Regions from separate parts of the Arthrobacter sp. NPDC080086 genome, predicted to be linked through region 1. Evidence: predicted binding sites of a transcription regulator. Region 1 holds the regulator's gene; each other region holds the start of a gene.
The links. Region 1 encodes LexA, which represses DNA repair genes until DNA is damaged. Its sites were predicted from a motif close to TCGAACANNTGTTCGA; they were not measured.

Region 1 (6,942 bases):
CGCGCGGGGCCGGCGGGGCTGACCCGGCGGTGCGGAATGTGGGGGGACGCGGGCTCAGCCGCGGTGGGCGGTGAGGATCCGTTCCAGGGCCTCCAGGAAGGCGGTGGTCTCCGCCTCGGTTCCGGCGGTGACCCGGAGATGGCCGGGGATGCCGACGTCGCGGACCAGCACGCCGGCGTCGAGGAGTTCCTGCCAGACCCGGTGCGGGTCCGTGAGCCCGCCGAAGAAGACGTAGTTCGAGTCCGACGACGCCGGGGTAAGGCCCATTCGGGTCAGCTCGGTGACGATCCGGTCGCGCTGCCGCTTGATGTCCTCGACATCGGCCATCAGCGCCTCGCGGTGCCGGAGGGCGGCGAGGGCGGTGGCCTGGGTGATGGCGGAGAGGTGGTACGGCAGGCGCACCAGGCGCAGCGCGTCGGTGACCTCGGGAGCCGCGGCCATATAGCCGATCCGGGCACCGGCGAGGGCGAAGGCCTTGCTCATGGTGCGGGAGACGATCAGCCGTTCCCGGCCGGGCAGCAGGATCAGGGCGCTCGGGGTGCCCTCGTGGGCGAACTCGTGGTACGCCTCGTCGACGATGATGATGGCCTGGCTGGCCTCCCCCGCCTCGTAGACGGCTTCGACGACATCAAGGCCAAGGCCCGTGCCGGTGGGGTTGTTGGGCGAGCAGAGGAAGACGATGTTCGGCTGCAGCTCGCGGACCTGCCGGGCGGCGGACTCGGCGGTCAGGCTGTAGCCCTCGCCGCGGACGCCGGCGACGTAGCCGGTGTCCGTTCCGGCAGCGAGCAGCGGGTACATGGAGTACGTGGGAGGGAAACCGAGGGCGTTGCGGCCCGGACCGCCGAAGGCCTGGAGAATCTGCTGCAGCACCTCATTGGAACCGTTGGCGGCCCAGATGTTCGTGGCGTCCAGCCCGTGGCCAAGGTATTCGGCCAGCGCCCCGCGGAGTTCGGTGAACTCCCGGTCCGGATAGCGGTTGAGCCCGGCAGCCGCCTCAGAGACGGCCTCCGCGATCGCTGCCCGCACGTCGGCGGGGACACCATGGGTGTTCTCGTTGACGTTCAGGAGAATCGGAACGTCCAGCTGGGGAGCACCGTAGGGGCGCAGGCCCCGCAGGTTGGTCCGGAGGGGAAGTCGGTTGAGTCGCTCAAGCTGGTCAGTCACGTCCCCAGTTTAAGTGAGAGGACTGTCTGGCCGGAAACCGTGACCAACGACGGCCCATCCCGCGGCCGGCGAATGGCCTTACCAAGTTCGGCGGACGCTCCGTCCCGGGGATTCAGCTTAGGGGGTCGGAACGAAGAGCTGCTGGCCGGGCAGGACCGGCGCGGCGTCGAGGTTGTTCAGCTGCACGATCTCGGCGACCACGTCCCTCGGATCCCGTTTCGGGTCGACGGTGCCGGCGATGGTCCACAGGGACTCCCCGGGCTGCACGGTCACGGTGACCGTCGGGGTGGTTGCCAGCGATGCAGGGGAATCGGCGGCCTTCGCCGGCGCGGTCAGGGAGCCTGCCAGGGACAGCAGCAGGGCCGCGAGCAGGATCAAGGGCAGTCCGAAGAAGACGAAGCGTCCCCGCCGGGTCAGCCGCAAGGGAGCCTGGGCCGAAGAGTGGGCCCGGCGTACAGCTGACGCGCTCCCGGCGGTCGCGTCAGCGTCGGCCGGGGCCGCGAACGGAGCTACCGCCCCGGAGAAGGCCGTGGCAGTATCCGGCACGAGATACAGTGCCGGCCTTCCGGCGTCGGAAAACTGCGAACCGGCGAAAGCGATTCTTGCTGACATGAACTGAGCCCTCCTGGACTTGTCGTTGCCGCCCGGCGTACTCCTCGTACCTGCCGCCAACCGGCTGAACCATCATTCGCTTCGAACACAAGGCCGAAACCGGCCGTGGTTCTCCACTTGCAATCTTCGAACACATCTTCGAATCTTGCTGTTCTCTTTTTAGCACCTATGAACGAACTCTGTCGAGACTCGCTAGAACAAATGTTTGAAAAACACCGGCGGCTGACCTATTTTTGAAGCACGGAACCGGTCCCTCGAAGGACCCGCACTCCGCACCTGCAGTCTGAAACCTGTCGAACACCCGCCAGCGGTGATCAAGAGCAGTCAAACGGCAGGCACTGACATTTTTAGGATTCGCAGCAATCGGGCCGCTTCACTCGGTCCGCCGGCCACGGATCCGCACCACGAACGGAAGGCACGGGGACCATGGCAGCACAAGCCACCGGCGGGAGGGCAACCCGGCGCGGCGCCCAGCCTGCCCGGGCGCCCAAGAGCCTCACCGTCCGTCAGAAGAAGATCCTCGAAACCATCCAGCGGTCCGTGACGGACAACGGCTATCCGCCGTCGATGCGCGAGATCGGGGACACGGTGGGGCTGGCCAGCCTCTCCAGCGTGACCCACCAGCTCTCCCAGCTGGAGAAGCTGGGCTACCTACGCCGGGACCCCAAGCGTCCCCGCGCCATGGAAGTGTTGATGCCGCTGACCCTGGACGAGGGGTCCACCCCGATTTCCGGCGTCGAACAGCCCCGCGGGCTGAAGGCCGTCGGCGGACTCGCGGTGTCGGAACTGGCCAGCGCCACGGACACGGCGATGGTCCCGTTTGTGGGCCGGATCGCCGCCGGTGGCCCGATCCTGGCCGACCAGGTGGTGGAGGACGTCCTCCCCCTGCCGCGCCAGCTCGTGGGCCACGGTGAGCTGTTCATGCTCAAGGTCGCGGGCGATTCCATGATCGACGCCGCGATCTGCGACGGGGACTGGGTGGTGGTTCGCCGGCAGAACGACGCCGTCAACGGCGACATCGTGGCCGCCCTCCTCGATGACGAAGCCACGGTCAAGACGTTCCGGCAGCGCGACGGCCACACCTGGCTGCTGCCGCAGAACACCCAGTACGAACCGATCCTGGGCGACCACGCCGTCATCATGGGCAAGGTCGTCTCGGTCCTCCGCTCCCTGTAGCGCGGGCAACGCCGCCGGCCAGGGGCCCGGCTGAACGCGCTGAACGCCCGGAGCTGGGGACCCCACCCCGCCCGGACGCCGAGGCCTGAGCGCCGCCAAACCCCGCCGAACGTCCCTGCCCCGGGGGCCTACGACCCCTGCGCGGCCTCTTTCGCGAGCCGCTCCAGCGACGCCACGGCCACCGCCGGGTCCGTGGTGGCCCAGAACGGCGGCAGCGCGGCCCGGAGGAAGCCGCCGTAACGCTCGGTGGACAGCCGTGAGTCCAGCACCGCCACCACGCCGCGGTCCGACGTCGAACGGATCAGCCGGCCCGCGCCCTGCGCCAGCCGGATCGCCGCGTGCGTGGCCGAGACGCTCATGAAGCCGTTGCCCCCGGCCTGCGCCACGGCCCGGGAGCGGGCCGTCATCAGCGGATCGTCCGGCCGCGGGAACGGGATCCGGTCGATCACCACCAGCCGGCAGGAGTTGCCGGGCACGTCAACGCCCTGCCACAGGGACATGGTGCCGAAGAGGCAGGTGTCCGGTTCGTCCGCGAACTGCTTGACCAGCGCGGTCATGGTGGATTCGCCCTGGCAGAGGATGCTCAGGCCCAGCCGCGGCCGGAGCGCGTCGGCGGCCTCCTCCGCGGCGCGCCGGGAGGAGAAGAGGCAGAGCGCGCCGCCGCCGGAGGCGCGGATCAGCTTCTCGAGCTCGTCCAGGGCCTCGGGCGCGGTCCCCCGGCCCGGTTTGGGCAGGTGCTTGGCGACGTAGAGGATGCCCTGTTTGGGGTATTCGAACGGCGACCCGACGTCGACGCCGGTCCAGCTCGGGGCGCCGGGGCCCACCAGGCCCAGGCCCCCCGCGGCCGGTTCGAAGGCCGAGCCGATGGCGAGGGTGGCCGAGGTCAGCACCACGGTGTGGTCCGCGAACAGGCCCTCCCGCAGCCGCCCGGCCACGCTGAGCGGGGCGATGTTGATCAGCGCGGGCGCCGAATCGTCCGGCTGCGAGTAGCCCTGCTGCGGGTCGAAGGTGCTCTGCCGCGAGAACCACACCACCTCGCGGTTCTCGCGGGCCGCGAGCAGGCGTTCGCAGAGCTCCAGGATCACCATCAGCCGGGAGCGCGCAAGCTGCCGGCCGCCGTCGGCCGTGGTGGAGCCGTCTCCCTTGGAGTCGGAGAGCGCCGCACGGCAGGCGTCCCGGAGCTGGTCCACGCAGTCGAGCTGTTCGCTGTTCAGGCCGTTGGGCATCAGTCCGCCGGGAACCCCCGCGACGGCGAGCTCGAGGTTCGCGGCGGCGTTGTTCAGCGCGTCCACGGTGATGCCGGTGTGCTTGCGGGCGCCCGAGGCGGCGGCGTGGACCATGGCCACGGAGAGCTGGCCGGAGACGGCCCCGGTGACCCGGTCCTGGAGTTCGTGCGCCTCGTCCACGACGACGACGTCGTAGTCGGGCAGCACGGCCAGGCCCTCGAAGGCGCTCACGGCCAGCATGGCGTGGTTGGTGACCACGACGTCGGCGTCCGCCGCGTCCTGGCGCGCCAGTTCGCTGAAGCATTCGGCGGCCGACGGGCACTTCTGCGCGCCGAGGCATTCCATGGCGGTGACGGACACCTGCCGCCAGGCGCGGTCGGTCACGCCGGGGAGCAGTTCGTCGCGGTCGCCGGTGGCCGTGTTCTCGGCCCATTCCCGGAGCCGGACCACTTCCCGGCCCAGCTGCGAGGCCGGACCGCCCATGGCGGCGGCGAAGTGCGGGACCGAGGTGTCCTCACCCAGGGAGAAGAGCTGGCCCTCGGCGGGTTCCTCGGACGGGAACCCACCCTCGAGCTTGTGCCGGCACACGTAGTTGGACCGGCCCTTGACCAGGGCGATCTTGACGGGCCGCTTCAGGGCAGGGGTGATGGCCTTGAGCAGTCGCGGCAGGTCCCGGCCGACGATCTGGGTCTGCAGGGCCAGGGTGGCCGTGGAGACCAGGGTGGGCTTGTCGCTGTCCAGCGAGTGGGCGATCAGCGGGATCAGGTACGCCAGGGACTTTCCGGTGCCGGTGCCGGCCTGGACCAGCAGGTGGTCGCCTGTGTCGATGGCGCGGGCCACTTGGCGGGCCATTTCGTGCTGGCCGTCACGGCTCTGCCCGCCCATCGCGGCGACCGCCCGGTCGAGGAGCTCGATCACGAGCTCCTCGCCGGTGGCGCCACCGGGGGCCGGGCGTGCGTCGCTGTCCGCTTCCGCCACGGCCGGTTCAGTCATTGCGGACGAAGGGATCCAGCTCGGCCGCCAGGCCTTCGCGCACCATGACCACGGCGCGCGTGCCGGTCTCCTCGTGGTCCAGGCTGACGATCTCCGCCTCGGTCTCGTGCAGCTTGCTGAGCACGTCGCCGCGGCTGTACGGGATCATCAGTTCCAGCTTCACGCTGGGCCGCGGGATGCCCTCACTGACGGCCCGCAGCAGCTCGGGGATGCCCTCGCCGGTACGGGCGGAGACCACCACGTGGCGCGGTTCGCGCTGCTTCAGGCGCTCCACCACGAACGGGTCCGCGGCATCGGCCTTGTTCAGGACGATGATCTCGGGCACCTTGCGGGCGTCGACCTCGCTGAAGACGGACCGGACGGCCGCGATCTGGCCCTCGGGGTCCGGGTGCGAGACGTCCACCACGTGCAGGATCAGATCCGAGTCGGCGACCTCTTCCAGGGTGGACCGGAACGCCTCCACCAGCTGCGTGGGCAGCGAGCGGACGAAGCCAACGGTGTCGGCCAGGGTGTAACCCAGGCCGTCGGAGGTCTCGGCCTTGCGCACGGTGGGGTCCAGGGTTGCGAACAGGGCGTTCTCCACCAGCACGCCGGCGTCGGTCAGCCGGTTCAGCAGCGAGGACTTCCCGGCGTTGGTGTAGCCGGCGATCGCGACGGACGGGACGGCGTTACGACGGCGGTTGGCCCGCTTGGTCTCACGCGCCGGCTTCATGGCCGCGATTTCGCGGCGCAGCTTGGCCATCCGGGTGCGGATCCGCCGGCGGTCCAGTTCGATCTTCGTCTCACCGGGGCCACGGGAGCCCATGCCGGCGCCGGCGCCGCCCACCTGGCCACCGGCCTGGCGGGACATCGACTCGCCCCAGCCGCGGAGGCGGGGAAGCAGGTACTCGAGCTGGGCCAGTTCCACCTGGGCCTTGCCCTCGCGGCTCTTGGCGTGCTGGGCGAAGATGTCCAGGATCAGCGCGGTCCGGTCGATCACCTTGACCTTGACGATGTCCTCGAGCGCACGCCGCTGGGAGGGCGCCAGTTCGGCGTCGACCACCACGGTGTCCGCACCGGTGGACATCACGATGTCCTTGAGCTCCTGGGCCTTGCCCGAGCCCAGGAAGGTGCCCGGGTCCGGCTTTGCCCGGCGCTGGACCAGCCCGTCGAGCACCTCGGAGCCGGCCGTCTCGGCCAGGGCGGCCAGTTCGCGGAGGGAGTTCTCGGCGTCGGCCAGGGTGCCCTCGGACCAGAGGCCGGCCAGCACCACGCGCTCCAGCCGGAGCTGCCGGTATTCGACCTCGGTGACGTCTTCGAGTTCGGTGGACAGCCCGGCGGTGCGGCGCAGGGCGCGGCGCTCCTCGAGGTCCTGCTGGTCGCCGTCGTAGCTGCCGTGCTCGGTGGCCAGGCCGGAGATGGCCTGGGCCCGGCCCAGGACCGCGCGGGGTTCGGCGGTGTCCGCGTCGGCGGCGCCGGTGTCCCGGGCGGGGGAATCCTTGGAAAGAATCCGGTCGATCACAGCCTGGATCTCGGCAGGACTCATGTCCTGGGCTGCTGAATCGGGTCCGGTGTTGGGCTGACTGGTCATGGTCTCCTTTGAAGGGTCTGCCATTTCAGAATAATGCTGATCGGTGCGGTGCGCTGCGGAATTCGCGCTGGGCTGACGATGTGGGGTCATCCGTGCCTCCTGGGTGTCCTGCGGCGGCGGTGCCGCGGACGGGCGGGCTCCTCGGCGGAGCGGCGGGTGGGGTCCGTGGGTCCTAGAAAGGTTTCCTCACGGGCGGTGCTG
Region 2 (6,942 bases), on a different contig from region 1:
TTGATTTCCGCGGCCTGGTCGTAGAGGCCGAGCAGTTCCATCGCATCGGTGCCGATTTCCGGGTCAAGCCCGATGCGGGAGAGCACCAGGATGCCGTCGTGGTCATCGCCGATGCCGAGTTCCCGCACGGAGGCGATCATGCCGGCGGAGAGGTGGCCGTAGGTTTTGCGCGCGGAGATGCGGAAGTCGCCGGGCAGCACGGCGCCCGGAAGGGTGACCACCACCTTGTCGCCCTCGACGAAGTTGTGCGCGCCGCAGATGATGCCCTGCACGCCGGAGGGGTCGATGCCCTCGCCGGTGAGGGTCTGCTGCTGACCCTCGGGGACCACGCGGACCTGGCACCAGTTGATGGTCTTGCCGTTGGACTGGGGTTCCTTGACCAGGGACAGCACCTGGCCGACGACGATGGGACCCTGCAGGGTGTCGGTGGGCCGGTGCACGGCCTCTTCTTCGAAGCCGACCTTCACGAGGTCGGCCATGACTTCCTCGGCGCTCGCACCGGCAGGAACGGCCGCGAATTCACGCAGCCAGGAAAGGGGGATACGCACTGTTAGATCTCCATCCCGAAGTGCTCGCTGAAACGTACATCGCCTTCGATCATGTCGCGCATGTCGCCGACCTCGTTGCGGAACATGAGGGTCCGCTCGATGCCCATGCCGAAGGCAAAACCTGAATAGACGTCCGGGTCGATGCCGGCCGCGCGGAGCACGTTCGGGTTGACCATGCCGCAGCCGCCCCACTCGATCCAGCGGGGGCCGCCCTTGGCGCCGGGGTGCCAGATGTCCAGCTCGGCGGAGGGCTCGGTGAACGGGAAGTAGTTGGGGCGCAGCCGGATCTGGGCCTCGTCGCCGAACATCTGCCGGGCGAAGTGCTCCAGGGTGCCGCGCAGGTCCGCCATGGACAGCTTCTTGTCGATGGCGAGGCCCTCGAACTGGTGGAACACCGGGGTGTGAGTGGCGTCCAGCTCGTCGGTGCGGAACACCTTGCCGGGGCAGAGGACGTAGATCGGGACCTCGCGCTCGAGCATGGAGCGGACCTGCACCGGGGAGGTGTGGGTGCGCATGAGAAGGTGCGCCTCGGGCGGCTCGACGAAGAAGGTGTCCTGCATTTCGCGGGCCGGGTGGTCCGGCTTGAAGTTCAGCGCGTCGAAGTTGAACCACTCGGATTCAACCTCGGGGCCCTCGGCGATCTCCCAGCCCATGCCGACGAAGATGTCAGCGACGCGGTCCTGGAGGGTGGAGAGCGGGTGGCGGGCACCGGCACGACGACGGCGCGGGGCGGCCGTGACGTCGACGGTCTCCTCGACCAGGATGCGGGCGTCGTTCTCGGCCTCGAGTTCCGCAGTGCGGTCCGCGAGCGCCTTGTTGACCCGTCCGCGGGAGGCTCCCATCAGCTTGCCGGCGGCGGCCTTCTGGTCCTTGGGCAGGCCGCCGATTTCGCGGTTGGCCAGGCTCAGGGCGGACTTCTCGCCCGTGTGCGCGAGGCGGGCGGCCTTGAGCTCTTCGAGGGTGGAGGCCGCGGCGATGGCGGCGACGGCCTGCTCTACGGCGGCGTTGATGGCGGCTTCATCCAGAAGGTTCGGGACGGCGGCGCCCGGCAAGGTGTCAGTCATCTACTGTTCTTCGCTACGAGTCGGGTGGTGTCTGAACCAGTCTAGTTGACGGCGCCGGAGCCCCGGCCGGGGTCTAGCATGGCCCCATGGGGACCGGAGCGAGGCTGCGGCAGCTGGCCAACCTGCTCAACGGCAGCACCCTGCTGGGCCTGCTGCTGGCCGCGGGTGCCCGCTGCCATGTGGCGTCCGGACCGCGCGGCCTGATCCTCGCCGCGGGCTACCGGTGGAAACTGCCCTACGCGGCGGCATTCACGGTGGGCAATGTCGTGCTGTTTCGGGCCGACGCGGACCGGGTCTTCGGCGCCGAATCTCCCCCGCCTTCCTCCCCTTCGTCATCCTCCTCTTCTTCGTCCTCCCCTTCCCCTTGCTTCCCTGACGGGGCGGGCTTCCCCGGGCTGCTGGGCCACGAGGAACGGCACAGCACCCAGTACGCGCTGTGCTGCGGAATCCCGTTCCTTCCCCTGTACTTCGCCGCGGCCGGCTGGTCCCTGTGCCGTGCCGGAAACCCCGGCACGGCCAACCCCTTCGAACGGCACGCGGGCCTGGCCGCCGGCGGCTACCCGGAACACGTCGACGCGCGGCCCCGCGGATGGCGGCGTTCCCCCGACCTCCGCGACGAACCCAACAACCGCGGCCTCTCAGGCCGCGACGGCGGAAAGTGAGACCACCATGACCAACTCCCCCAGGACCCTGTCCGTGACGGGCACCGGCACCGCCGAGTCCGCGCCGGACCTGCTGACCCTCTCGATCGGCGTCGAGTCGCGCCGCCCGGGCGTGGAGGCTGCCTACCGGGACGCCGGTGCCGCCGCGACCGCCATCACGGATGCACTTCGGGGCCACGGCGTGACGGATCGGGACATCACCAGCACCGGCCTGTCCCTGCGCGCCGAGTTCACCTGGCAGGAGGGCCAGGGCCAGCGCGTGACGGGCTACCTGGCGACCGGGACGCTCCGGGTCCGGCTCCGCGACCTGGCCGGTTCCGCGGCAGTCGTCGCCGACGCGGTGCGGGCCGGGGCCGACGACGCCCGGCTCCACGGGATCGACCTCGGCTTCGCGGATCCGGCCGCCCTCGAGTCCGAGGCCCGGGAGATGGCCTGGGAAGACGCGCTGACGCGGGCAGGGCAGTTCGCCGCCCTGGCAGGGGCGCGGCTGGGCAAGGTCCTCTCCGTGACCGAGAATCCGGCGTCCCCGCCCGCACTGCCGCCGGTGCCGCTGCTGCGCACGGCCGCGGCCCAGCCCGTCGCGGTGGAGGCAGGCAGCGCCTCGGTCACCGCCGCCGTCGGCGTCGTCTGGGAGCTCCTCGACTGAGCCGCCGCAGCGCGATATCAGGTGTGGTTCCTCCGCGTCAGTGGATGGCGCCGGCGGCCAGCTTGAGGTCGGTGGTGGTCGCCAGGGACGTCCGGACGACGACGGCGAGCGCCTCCCCCATCTGCTCCAGCGGCAGGGAGGCCGCGCCGGTTCCGGGCTGCACCTGATCCGGGCCGAAGGGAACGTGGACGAATCCGCCGCGGATGCCGGGCTCATCGCGGAGGGCGTGCATCAGGCCGAAGAAGACGTGGTTGCAGACGTAGGTTCCCGCCGTCTGAGAAACCTCGGAGGGTATTCCGAGGCGGCGCAGTTCCTGCAGCGCGGCCTTGACCGGCAAGGTGCCGAAGTAGGCGGCGGGGGCATCGGGTAGGACGGGCTCGTCCACCGGAGCGTTCCCGGCGTTGTCCGGGATCCGTGCGTCGTCACAGTTGATGGCGACGCGCTCCAGGGAGATGCCGGTCCGGCCGCCGGCCTGCCCGGCACACACCACCAGGTCCGGGCGGTGCTCCCGGAGCGCGGCGTCCAGCGCCACCAGCGAATCGCCGAAGACGCACGGCAGTTCCACGGTGGCCACCTCCAGGCCCTCGGCCCGCAGCACGCCGGCCGCATGCTGCACCGCCGTCCAGGAGGGGTTGGTCGTTTCGCCGCCGAAGGGTTCAAAGCCAGTCAGGAGGATCATGGGGCCAGCCTAGCAATCGTCGCGGCGGCCCCGGAGGGACAGTGACCGGTGGTGACGGCCGGCCGGCGCAGCCGGGTCGGTGCTTGCCCGGCACGGGGTGAGACGGGACGGGGTAGGACGGGACGGGCAGCCTTGACTTAAGATCGAACATATATTCGAATAAGGTCATGAGGTGGGACGCACAGGCACTCAATGCACAAGCAGTCGATGCAGAGGCACTCAATGCAGAGACGCCCAGGACCGGGACGCAGGCCCCCGACGGCCAGACGGCTCCGCTGCCCGCACCGGCGCTGCTGCCGCTGGCGGGCCTGGTCCGGTCCGTCACCACCCCGGAGTTTGCCGGGGTCACCTTCCACGAGGTCACCGCCAAATCGGTGCTCAACAAGGTGGCCGCCGGTTCCCGGATGCCCTTCGAATGGACCATCAACCCCTACCGCGGCTGCAGCCACGCCTGCGTCTACTGCTTCGCGCGGAAGACCCACACCTACCTCGACTTCGACGCGGGCCTGGACTTCGACAGCCAGGTGGTGGTCAAGGTCAACGCCGCGGAGGTGCTGCGCCGTGAGCTGGCGAAACCGTCGTGGCAACGGCACCAGGTGGCTTTGGGTACCAACACAGACCCCTACCAGCGCGCCGAGGGCCGCTACCAGTTGATGCCCGGCATCATCCGGGCCCTTGCCGACTCCGGCACGCCCCTCTCCATCCTCACCAAGGGCACCCTGCTGGCCCGCGACATCCCGCTGCTGAAGCACGCGGCCACCCAGGTACCCGTGGGCGTGGGCATTTCCCTGGCCATGACGGACGAGCAGTTGTCCGAGGCGGTGGAACCCGGAACACCCGGTCCCCGGGCCCGGTTGAAGCTGATTTCCCGGCTGCGCGAGGCCGGCCTGCCCTGCGGCGTGATGGCCATGCCGATCCTGCCGTGGTTGTCCGACTCGGATGAGGCCCTCGACTCCCTTTTCGGTTCGCTGGCGGCGGCCGGGGCCACGGGAGTCAGCGCCGGGGCCCTGTACCTCAAGCCCGGGACCCGGGAATGGTTCATGCAGTGGATCGCCAGGGAACACCCCCAACTCGCCGGAAAGTACCGCCGGCTGTACGGCGGCGGGTCCTACGCGTCCAAGGAATACCGCGCCTGGCTGGCCGGCCGGGTCCGTTTCTTCAAGGCCCGCCACGGCTTCATCGGCTCCACGGGTTTCAGTCACGAGGACATCGACCAGGACCCGCGCGACGAGGAGGCCCGGTACCCGGCGGGCAGCCTGCCGGGCTCGGCGCGCATCAGGCATGGACGGGGCACCGCGGGCAGCGGCGGTCACTCCGGTACCGGGGAGTCGGCCGCCGAACCGGTGGCCGCCCAGCCCACGCTGTTCTGAGGTCCGGTTACCCATGTAGGGCGGCGTCCGGGCTGCGGATAGAGGGTAGGTCTTGCGAGTTGGGCTTGGCGAGCTGGGCCTGGCGGGTCGCGGCTAGTTGGTTGAGGCTAGTGCGTTGAGGCCTGCGCGGCGACGGCCGCGAGGAGCGCCTCGACGATCGGCAGGTCCGCGGGGATCCAAAGCAGCGCCAGCACCTGTTCCGGGTCGGCCAGGGGCACCCAAAGGAGTTCGTCGTGGTCCTGCAGCGGCTGCGGGGTCCCGCCGTCGAGTTCGGCAAACCAAACCCGCATCACCGCCGTCGGGTTTAACGGCCAGCCTTCCGGCCCGGGTGCGGGTAATTCAGGTCCCAGTACAACCCGGACACCGAGCTCCTCGGACAGTTCCCGGTGCAGCGCCTGCTCCGACGTCTCCCCCGGGTCCACCTTGCCGCCGGGGAACTCCCACATGCCCGCGAAACGGGGCGGCGCGGTCCGCCTCGCCACCAGCAGGGTCCGGGGCCGGGCCAGGGAATCGACGATCGCACCGCCGACGACGTTGATGAGTTCAGTCACGACCCCAGTCTAGGTGCCGCCGCACCCCCGCCCCGGGAGAGAATGGAACGGCCGCGCAGTCCGGATCCGGAATAGCGGGCCGCCCGCCACGCGTTGGCACACACGGAACTGCGCAAACCCCTGATCCACGGCCACGGCCGGGCACTGACCACTCACTGATCGAAAAGCAGATGGATGACTTTAACTAACGACGCCCCCACCACACCCCGGACCGGTTCCTACAACCTGACCCTCGCCATCATTTCGCTGGCCATGGGCGGCTTCGGCATCGGCACCACGGAATTCACGATGATGGGCCTGCTCAAGGAGGTCGAGCACGGTCTGGGCATCAGCACCCCGGAGGCCGGGCACCTGATCTCCGCCTATGCGCTCGGCGTCGTGGTCGGCGCCCCGCTGCTCGCCGCCGTCGGCGCGAAGCTCCCCCGCAAGTATCTGGCCCTGGGCCTGATGCTGTTCTTCAGCCTCGCGAACCTCAGCTCGGTCATCGCCCCAGATTACGGCACCATGCTGGTGTCCCGCTTCGCGGCCGGCCTGCCGCACGGCGCGTTCTTCGGCGTCGCCGCGGTGATCGCCTCCTCGCTGGTTGCCCCCACCCGCCGCGGCTGGGCCATTTCGATGGTGATGGCCGGCCTGACGGTCTCCAACGTCATCGGCGTCCCGTTCGGCACCTGGCTGGGCCAGAACTTCGGCTGGCGGCTGCTGTTCCTCCTGGTCGGCATCATCGGGATCGCCACCATGGCCATGCTGTGGAAGTTTGTCCCGTACCAGGCACCCCACGCTGACGCGAGCATCCGCCGGGAACTCGCATCCCTCAAGCGGCTGCAGGTCTGGCTGGCGGTGCTGATCGGCGTCGTGGGCTTCGGCGGCTTTTTCGCGACCTACACCTATATCGCCCACACGATGACCGACGTCGCCGGGATCCCGGCCGAATGGCTGCCCCTGGTCGTCGCGCTCTACGGTGTCGGCATGGTGGTGGGCAACATTGTCGGCGGACGCATCGCCGACAAGTCCGTCATGGGCACCATCTACTGGGTACTCCCCGGCGTCGCCGTGGCCCTGGTGGTGTACGCCGTAGCGGTGCACTGGCCGTGGTCCGCGTACCTGATGGTCTTCGTCGTCGGCGGCGCGGGTTCCATGCTGGTCCCGGCGCTGCAGACCCGTTTGCTGGACGCCTCCCCCGACGCGCCGTCGCTTGCCTCCTCGCTGAACCACGCCGCCCTGAACGTGGCCAACGCCCTCGGCGCCTTCCTCGGCGGCCTGGTCATCGCCTGGGGCTGGGGCTACGTGGCCCCCGCCCTGGTCGGCGCGGTGCTGGCGCTGCTGGGCCTTGGCGTCGCCGTCCTCAGTGGGGCCGTGGAACGCCGGAGGCCGCTGGTCCGGTAACCGCGACCGCCGTTCGGTCCAACGGCCTGCCGGCTGCCC
Region 3 (6,942 bases), on a different contig from region 1:
CGCAAGGTCCACGTCCTGCCGTCCGCCCACTTCGAGGGCCAGCACCGCGGCGACGTGCTGAGCCGGGCCACCAACGACGTCGACAACGTCTCCCAGTCCCTGAACCAGCTGCTCAACCAGTTGATCATGTCCGTCCTGATGCTCACCGGGGCGCTGACCATGATGATCTGGCTTTCGCCGCTGCTGGCGCTCATCGCGCTCGTCTCCGTGCCGGTGTCCACCCTGGTCACCGTCCTGGTGGCTCGCCGGTCGCAGGCGCACTTCGGCGAACAGTGGAGCAGCACGGGCGCCGTCCAGGCCCACCTCGAGGAATTCTTCTCCGGGCACGAGGTGGTCAAGGCCTTCGGCCGCCAGGAGGCCGCCGCCACGGTCTTCCGCGCCGGGAACGAGCGGCTCTACCGGGCCGCCTCCAGCGCGCAGTACCTCTCCGGGATGGTGCAGCCGCTGATGCTGTTCGTCGCCAACCTCAACTACATCGCCGTCGCCGTCATCGGGGCACTCCAGGTGGCCGCGGGAACCATGAGCATCGGCGGTGTCCAGGCCTTCATCCAGTTCAGCAGGCTCTTCAGCCAGCCGATGGGGCAGATCGGCGGCATGCTCACCCTGATCCAGTCCTGCCTGGCCTCCGCCGGGCGCGTCTTCGCCCTGCTCGACGCGGACGAAATCCCCGCCGACACCGGAGAAGTCGCCGTGCCAGCCGGCACCGGCAACGCCGCCCTTCCGGCCGGACGGATCCGCTTCGAGGGGGTCAGCTTCGGCTACCGCCCGGACGCACCGGTGGTCCGCGACCTCAGCTTCACGGCCGAACCCGGCCAGACGGTGGCGATCGTCGGCCACACCGGCGCCGGGAAGACCACGGTGGTCAACCTCCTGATGCGCTTCTACGAGCCCGACGCCGGCCGCATCACCATCGACGGCGTCGACATCGCGGAGCTGCCCAGGGACGTCCTCCGGGCGGGCATCGGAACCGTCCTGCAGGACGCCTGGCTCTTCACCGGCACCATCCGGGACAACATCGAGTACGGCCGGCCCGGCGCCCCCGACGCGGACATCATCGCCGCAGCGCAGGCCAGCCACGTCGACCCGTTCGTCCGCGCCCTCCCGGACGGGTACGCCACCGTCCTCGGCAACGACGGCGGCTCGCTCAGCCGCGGCCAGCGCCAGTTGATCTCGATCGCCCGCACCCACCTGGCCGGCGGCAGCATCCTGGTCCTGGACGAGGCCACCAGCTCCGTGGACAGCAGGACCGAGCTGCAGATCCGGGAAGCGATGGCACGGCTCCGGGAGGACCGGACCAGCTTCGTGATTGCCCACCGCTTGTCCACCGTCCGGGACGCTGATCTAATTCTCGTCATGGACCAAGGACGCGTCGTTGAGCAGGGCACCCACCAGGAACTGACCGGACGGGGAGGCCACTACGCCGCGCTGTGCCGCGCCCAGTTCGCCGGGCTGCCGGCCGCCGCGGACGCCCTGGAGTCCGGCCGGTGACGCCTCCGTCCGCCGGCACGGCCGCCTTTCCGGGCACCTGGAAGCCCAGCACCGCCAGCTCCGTCCCGCTGTTCGAGCAGCTGCGGCTGAACATCATCGAACGGGCCGACGACGGCACGCTCGCCCCCGGAACCCGGCTCCCCGCCGTCCGCAGCCTGGCCGCCGAGCTGGGCGTCGCGCCGCACACCGTGGCCCGCGCCTACAAGGAACTCGAGGCCGCCGGCGTCGTCAGCACCCAGGGCCGCAACGGCACGGTGGTCTGCGCGCGGGACGAGGCCTGGGGGTCCCTCGCCGAGTCCGCCGCCGACTACGCCGCCGCCGCGCGGGCCAAGGGCGCCAGCTTCGCCGAGGCGGTCCAGCTGCTCGCCGCCGCGTACGACCGCCACTGAGCGGCGTTGAGCGCCCCTGACCGGGGTGCCCTAGCACACGCACCGCCCGAATAGCGATTCGAAGAAGTTTTCGATTAGCATGGTAAGCGTGCCTAAAGCCGTAGCTGAAGAACCCGCCGTCGTTATCCAGCCTGACGCCACCGCGCCGGAGCCCGGAAAAGCCGTGTCCCGGACCGAAGGAAAGACGGCCCGGGTGGCCACCGCGGTGCCGGAACGGCCCGACCTGTCCCGCCTGGTGGTGAAGGGCGCCCGCGAGCACAACTTGCGCAACGTTGACCTGGACCTGCCGCGCGACGCGATGATCGTCTTCACCGGCCTCTCCGGCTCCGGCAAGTCCTCCCTGGCGTTCGACACCATCTTCGCCGAGGGCCAGCGCCGCTATGTCGAGTCGCTCTCCGCCTATGCCCGGCAGTTCCTGGGCCAGGTGGACAAGCCCGACGTCGACTTCATCGAGGGCCTCTCGCCCGCGGTCTCGATCGACCAGAAGTCCACCAGCAAGAACCCCCGCTCCACCGTGGGCACCATCACCGAGATCTACGACTACATGCGCCTGCTCTGGGCCCGTGTGGGGCGCCCGCACTGCCCGGTCTGCGGCGAGCCCGTCACCAAGCAGACCCCGCAGCAGATCGTGGACCAGCTGCAGGAACTGCCCGAGGGTACCCGGTTCCAGGTCCTTGCGCCCGTGGTCCGCGGCCGTAAGGGCGAATTCGTCGAGCTCTTCAAGGAGCTCAGCGCCAAGGGCTACTCCCGTGCCCGGGTGGACGACAAGCTGGTCCAGCTCAGCGACCCGCCCAAGCTGGGCAAGCAGTTCAAGCACACCATCGAGGTGGTGGTGGACCGCCTGGTGGTGAAGGAAGGCATCCGCCAGCGCCTGACCGACTCGGTGGAGACCGCCCTGGGGCTCGCCGAGGGCCGCGTCCTGGCAGAGTTCGTGGACCTCGACGCCGATGATCCCGAGCGGATCCGCGCGTTCTCCGAGCACCTCGCCTGCCCCAACGAGCACCCCCTCGCGCTGGACGAGATCGAGCCCCGCTCCTTCTCCTTCAACAACCCGTTCGGTGCCTGCTCGGTCTGCAGCGGCATCGGCACCCGGCTCGAGGTGGACGAGGAACTCATCGTCCCCAACCCCGAGCTGTCCCTGGCCGAGGGAGCCATCGCCCCCTGGTCGATGGGCGCCGCCACCACCGAATACTGGATTCGTCTCCTCAGCGGCCTCGCCAAGGACGTCGGCTTCTCCATGACCACGCCCTGGGAGAAACTCTCCAAGGATGCCCGCCAGACCGTCCTGCACGGCAAGGACCACAAGGTGGTCGTGCAGTACCGCAACCGCTTCGGCCGGGAACGCAAGTACAGCACCGGCTTCGAGGGCGTCGTGCAGTACGTGCACCGCAAGCACACCGAGACGGATTCCGACTCGGCCCGCGACCGGTACGAGGAATACATGCGGCAGGTCCCGTGCCCGGCCTGCAATGGCGCGCGCCTGAACCCGGCCTCGCTGTCCGTGCTGATCAACGGCAAGTCCATCGCCGAGGTCGCCGCCCTGCCGATGCGCGAGTGCGCCCACTTCCTGGACACCCTGGTGCTCACCGGCCGCGAGGCCCAGATCGCCAACCAGGTGCTCAAGGAGATCCAGGCCCGCCTGACCTTCCTGCTGGACGTCGGCCTCGAATACCTGAACCTGGAACGGTCCTCGGGCACCCTGTCCGGCGGCGAGGCCCAGCGCATCCGCCTGGCCACCCAGATCGGCTCCGGCCTGGTGGGCGTGCTCTACGTCCTCGACGAGCCCTCGATCGGCCTGCACCAGCGCGACAACCGCCGGCTCATCGAAACCCTCACCCGGCTCCGGGACCTCGGCAACACCCTGATCGTGGTCGAACACGACGAGGACACCATCCACGAGGCCGACTGGGTGGTGGACATCGGACCGGGCGCCGGCGAGCACGGCGGAAAGGTGGTCCACTCCGGCTCCTACCAGGACCTGCTGAAGAACACCGAGTCCCTCACCGGCGACTACCTCTCCGGCCGGAAGGCCATCGCGGTGCCGAAGAAGCGCCGCAAGTACGACAAGAAGCGCGAGCTGAAGGTCGTCGGGGCCAAGGAAAACAACCTCCTCAACGTAGACGCCTCCTTCCCGCTGGGGCTCTTCACCGCAGTCACCGGCGTCAGCGGCTCCGGCAAGTCCACGCTGGTCAACGAGATCCTCTACAAGGTCCTCGCAACCAAGCTCAACGGCGCCAAGCAGGTGGCCGGCCGGCACAAGACCGTCCAGGGCCTCGAGCACCTGGACAAGGTGGTCCACGTCGACCAGAGCCCCATCGGCCGCACGCCCCGGTCCAACCCGGCCACGTACACCGGCGTCTTCGACCACATCCGGAAGCTCTTCGCCGAGACCACGGAGGCCAAGGTCCGCGGCTACCTGCCCGGCCGGTTCTCCTTCAACGTCAAGGGCGGCCGTTGCGAGGCTTGCTCCGGCGACGGCACCCTGAAGATCGAGATGAACTTCCTGCCGGACGTCTACGTCCCCTGCGAGGTCTGCCACGGCGCCCGCTACAACCGGGAAACGCTCGAGGTCCACTACAAGGGCAAGACCATCGCGGACGTGCTGAACATGCCGATCGAGGAGGGCGCGGAGTTCTTTGCCGCGTTCTCGCCGATCGCCCGGCACCTGCGCACCCTGGTCGACGTCGGCCTCGGCTACGTGCGGCTGGGCCAGCCGGCCACCACCCTCTCCGGCGGCGAGGCGCAGCGCGTCAAGCTGGCAGCGGAACTGCAGAAGCGCTCCAACGGCCGCAGCGTCTACGTCCTGGACGAGCCGACCACCGGCCTGCACTTCGAGGACATCCGCAAGCTCCTCATGGTGCTGCAGGGCCTCGTGGACAAGGGCAACACCGTGATCACCATCGAGCACAACCTTGACGTGATCAAAAGTGCGGACTGGATCGTGGACCTGGGTCCCGACGGAGGCTCCGGCGGCGGGCGGATCGTCGCCTCCGGCACCCCGGAACAGGTTGCCAAGTCCAAGGACAGCCACACCGCGGCGTTCCTCGCCGAAATCCTCGGCTAGCCCCTTCTCGACGCATCAAGAGGCTGTCGACACGCAAATGCCCTGCCGCACCCGGAATTCCGGGCGCGACAGGGCATTTGTGCGTCGAACGACACCCGTGGCAGCGTGCCGCACGGGATCCGGCCTCCGGTTAACCGTTCGTCTGGACGAATTTCGGCCTTCCGGCCCCTCGTGAGAAACTAGGGCCCGTGATGCCAACCCCCGTGCCCGTGATCTTCGACCTGGACGGCACCCTGGTGGACCCGGCCGGCGGCATCACCGGAGGCATCGCCGCCGCCCTGCGGCAGCTCGGGATGCCCGTTCCGGGCCCCGCCGACCTGGACGCGATGGTGGGCCCCAAGCTCAGCCACTCCCTGCTGGAGATCGCCGGCGTCCCCGCCGACCGGCTCGAGGACGTCATCCGGCTCTACCGGGCGCACTACCTCGCCGAGGGCATTGCCCGGAGCCGGGTCTACGACGGGATCCGCGAACTGCTGGAGACCTTCGCCGCCGACGGCCGGCCCGCCGCGGTCGCCACCCAAAAACCCGAGCACCTGGCCCGGATCGTCCTGGACCACCACGGCCTGACCGGTTTGTTCCACACCATCCGGGGCTCCGCCGCGGACGAGTCCGCCTCCGCGCACGGACCGGCCGGGAAGGCCGGGATCGTCGCCGCCGCCCTCGCCGACCTCGGCACCGGCTACGCCGTCATGGTGGGGGACCGCGCCCAGGACGTCGCCGGAGCGGCTGCCAACGGCCTGGAGTGCATCGGGGTAGGCTGGGGTTTTGCGCTCGACGGCGAACTCGCCGGGGCGGGCGCGGTGGCGGTCGTGCACAGCACCTCCGACCTAACCGACACGATTACCCGGCTGGACGCCGTCCGGACCGGTGCCCTGCAGGCCCTGAACGAGGTGCACACCGATGGCAATGTTTGACGCGATCCGCTGGACCACGCGGGGGCTGGTCAGCTCGACCTGCCGCCCCACGGTCATCGGACTCGAGAACGTCCCCACCACGGGACCGTTCATCGTGGCGCCGAACCATCTGTCCTTCCTGGACAGCGTGATCGTCCAGGCCCTCATGCCGCGGCCGGTGGCGTTCTTCGCCAAGGCCGAATACTTCACCACCAGCGGCGTCAAGGGCCGCCTGATGAAGGGCTTCTTCGAGGCCGTCGGTTCCATCCCGGTGGAGCGCGGCGAGCAGGCCGCCAGCGTGCAGGCACTCAAGACGCTCCTGGACATCCTCGAAGCCGGCAAGGGCATCGGCATCTACCCCGAGGGCACCCGCTCCCGCGACGGCATCCTCTACCGCGGCCGCACCGGCGTCGGCTGGCTCGCCCTGACCACCGGGGCCCCGGTCATCCCGGTGGGCCTGATCGGCACCGAGAACCTGCAGCCGGCGGACAGCAACAAGGTCCGCCCGCAGCACTTCACCATGAAGGTGGGGGAGCCGCTCTACTTCGAGAAGACCGGCCCGGACCACTCGCTCCCGGCCCGGCGCCAGGTCACCGACAAGATCATGGACGCCATCGCCGAGCTGAGCGGCCAGGAACGCGCCACCACCTACAACCAGAGCAAAACCGTCGAGTAGCGCCAACTCCGATACGGGAGGGCGGCGCGTGCGGCGTGCCCCGATGCGGGGGCGGGGCGTGCCGCTCAGTAGAATGAACTAGTGGCACATCCAGCGAGTTACCGCCCCAAGACCGGGGAAATCCCTACCAATCCGGGCGTCTACCGTTTCCGGGACCCGCACGGCCGGGTCATCTACGTCGGCAAGGCCAAGAACCTCCGCTCCCGGCTGAACTCGTACTTCGCCAACCCCGCGGGACTGCTGCCCAAGACCCACGCCATGGTTCACACCGCCAGCAGCGTGGAGTGGACGGTCGTCGGCAGCGAGCTGGAATCCCTGCAGCTCGAATACACCTGGATCAAGGAATTCAAGCCGCGGTTCAACGTGATGTTCCGCGACGACAAGAGCTACCCCTACCTTGCGGTCACCATGTCGGAAAAGTACCCGCGCGTG

Region 2: a site for LexA is predicted at 3,743-3,758, ahead of AB0305_RS16345 (Rv2578c family radical SAM protein). Genes of this name have one in related genera too.
Region 3: a site for LexA is predicted at 1,936-1,951, ahead of uvrA (excinuclease ABC subunit UvrA). Genes of this name have one in related genera too.

What each region holds. Positions count from the first base shown of each region.
Region 1 is NZ_JBFBKP010000076.1:4,836-11,777, forward strand. It holds gene AB0305_RS18935 (histidinol-phosphate transaminase) at 55-1,164, opposite strand; gene AB0305_RS18940 (LysM peptidoglycan-binding domain-containing protein) at 1,282-1,587, opposite strand; gene lexA (transcriptional repressor LexA) at 2,203-2,952, shown strand; gene AB0305_RS18950 (ATP-dependent DNA helicase) at 3,081-5,171, opposite strand; gene hflX (GTPase HflX) at 5,164-6,741, opposite strand.
Region 2 is NZ_JBFBKP010000053.1:21,244-28,185, forward strand. It holds gene pheT (phenylalanine--tRNA ligase subunit beta) at 1-548, opposite strand, end outside; gene pheS (phenylalanine--tRNA ligase subunit alpha) at 551-1,612, opposite strand; gene AB0305_RS16330 (hypothetical protein) at 1,699-2,274, shown strand; gene AB0305_RS16335 (SIMPL domain-containing protein) at 2,282-2,920, shown strand; gene pcp (pyroglutamyl-peptidase I) at 2,958-3,599, opposite strand; gene AB0305_RS16345 (Rv2578c family radical SAM protein) at 3,767-4,969, shown strand; gene AB0305_RS16350 ((deoxy)nucleoside triphosphate pyrophosphohydrolase) at 5,077-5,520, opposite strand; gene AB0305_RS16355 (MFS transporter) at 5,695-6,903, shown strand.
Region 3 is NZ_JBFBKP010000004.1:68,285-75,226, reverse strand. It holds gene AB0305_RS03180 (ABC transporter ATP-binding protein) at 1-1,488, shown strand, start outside; gene AB0305_RS03175 (GntR family transcriptional regulator) at 1,485-1,877, shown strand; gene uvrA (excinuclease ABC subunit UvrA) at 2,041-4,941, shown strand; gene AB0305_RS03165 (HAD hydrolase-like protein) at 5,133-5,855, shown strand; gene AB0305_RS03160 (lysophospholipid acyltransferase family protein) at 5,842-6,510, shown strand; gene uvrC (excinuclease ABC subunit UvrC) at 6,592-6,942, shown strand, end outside.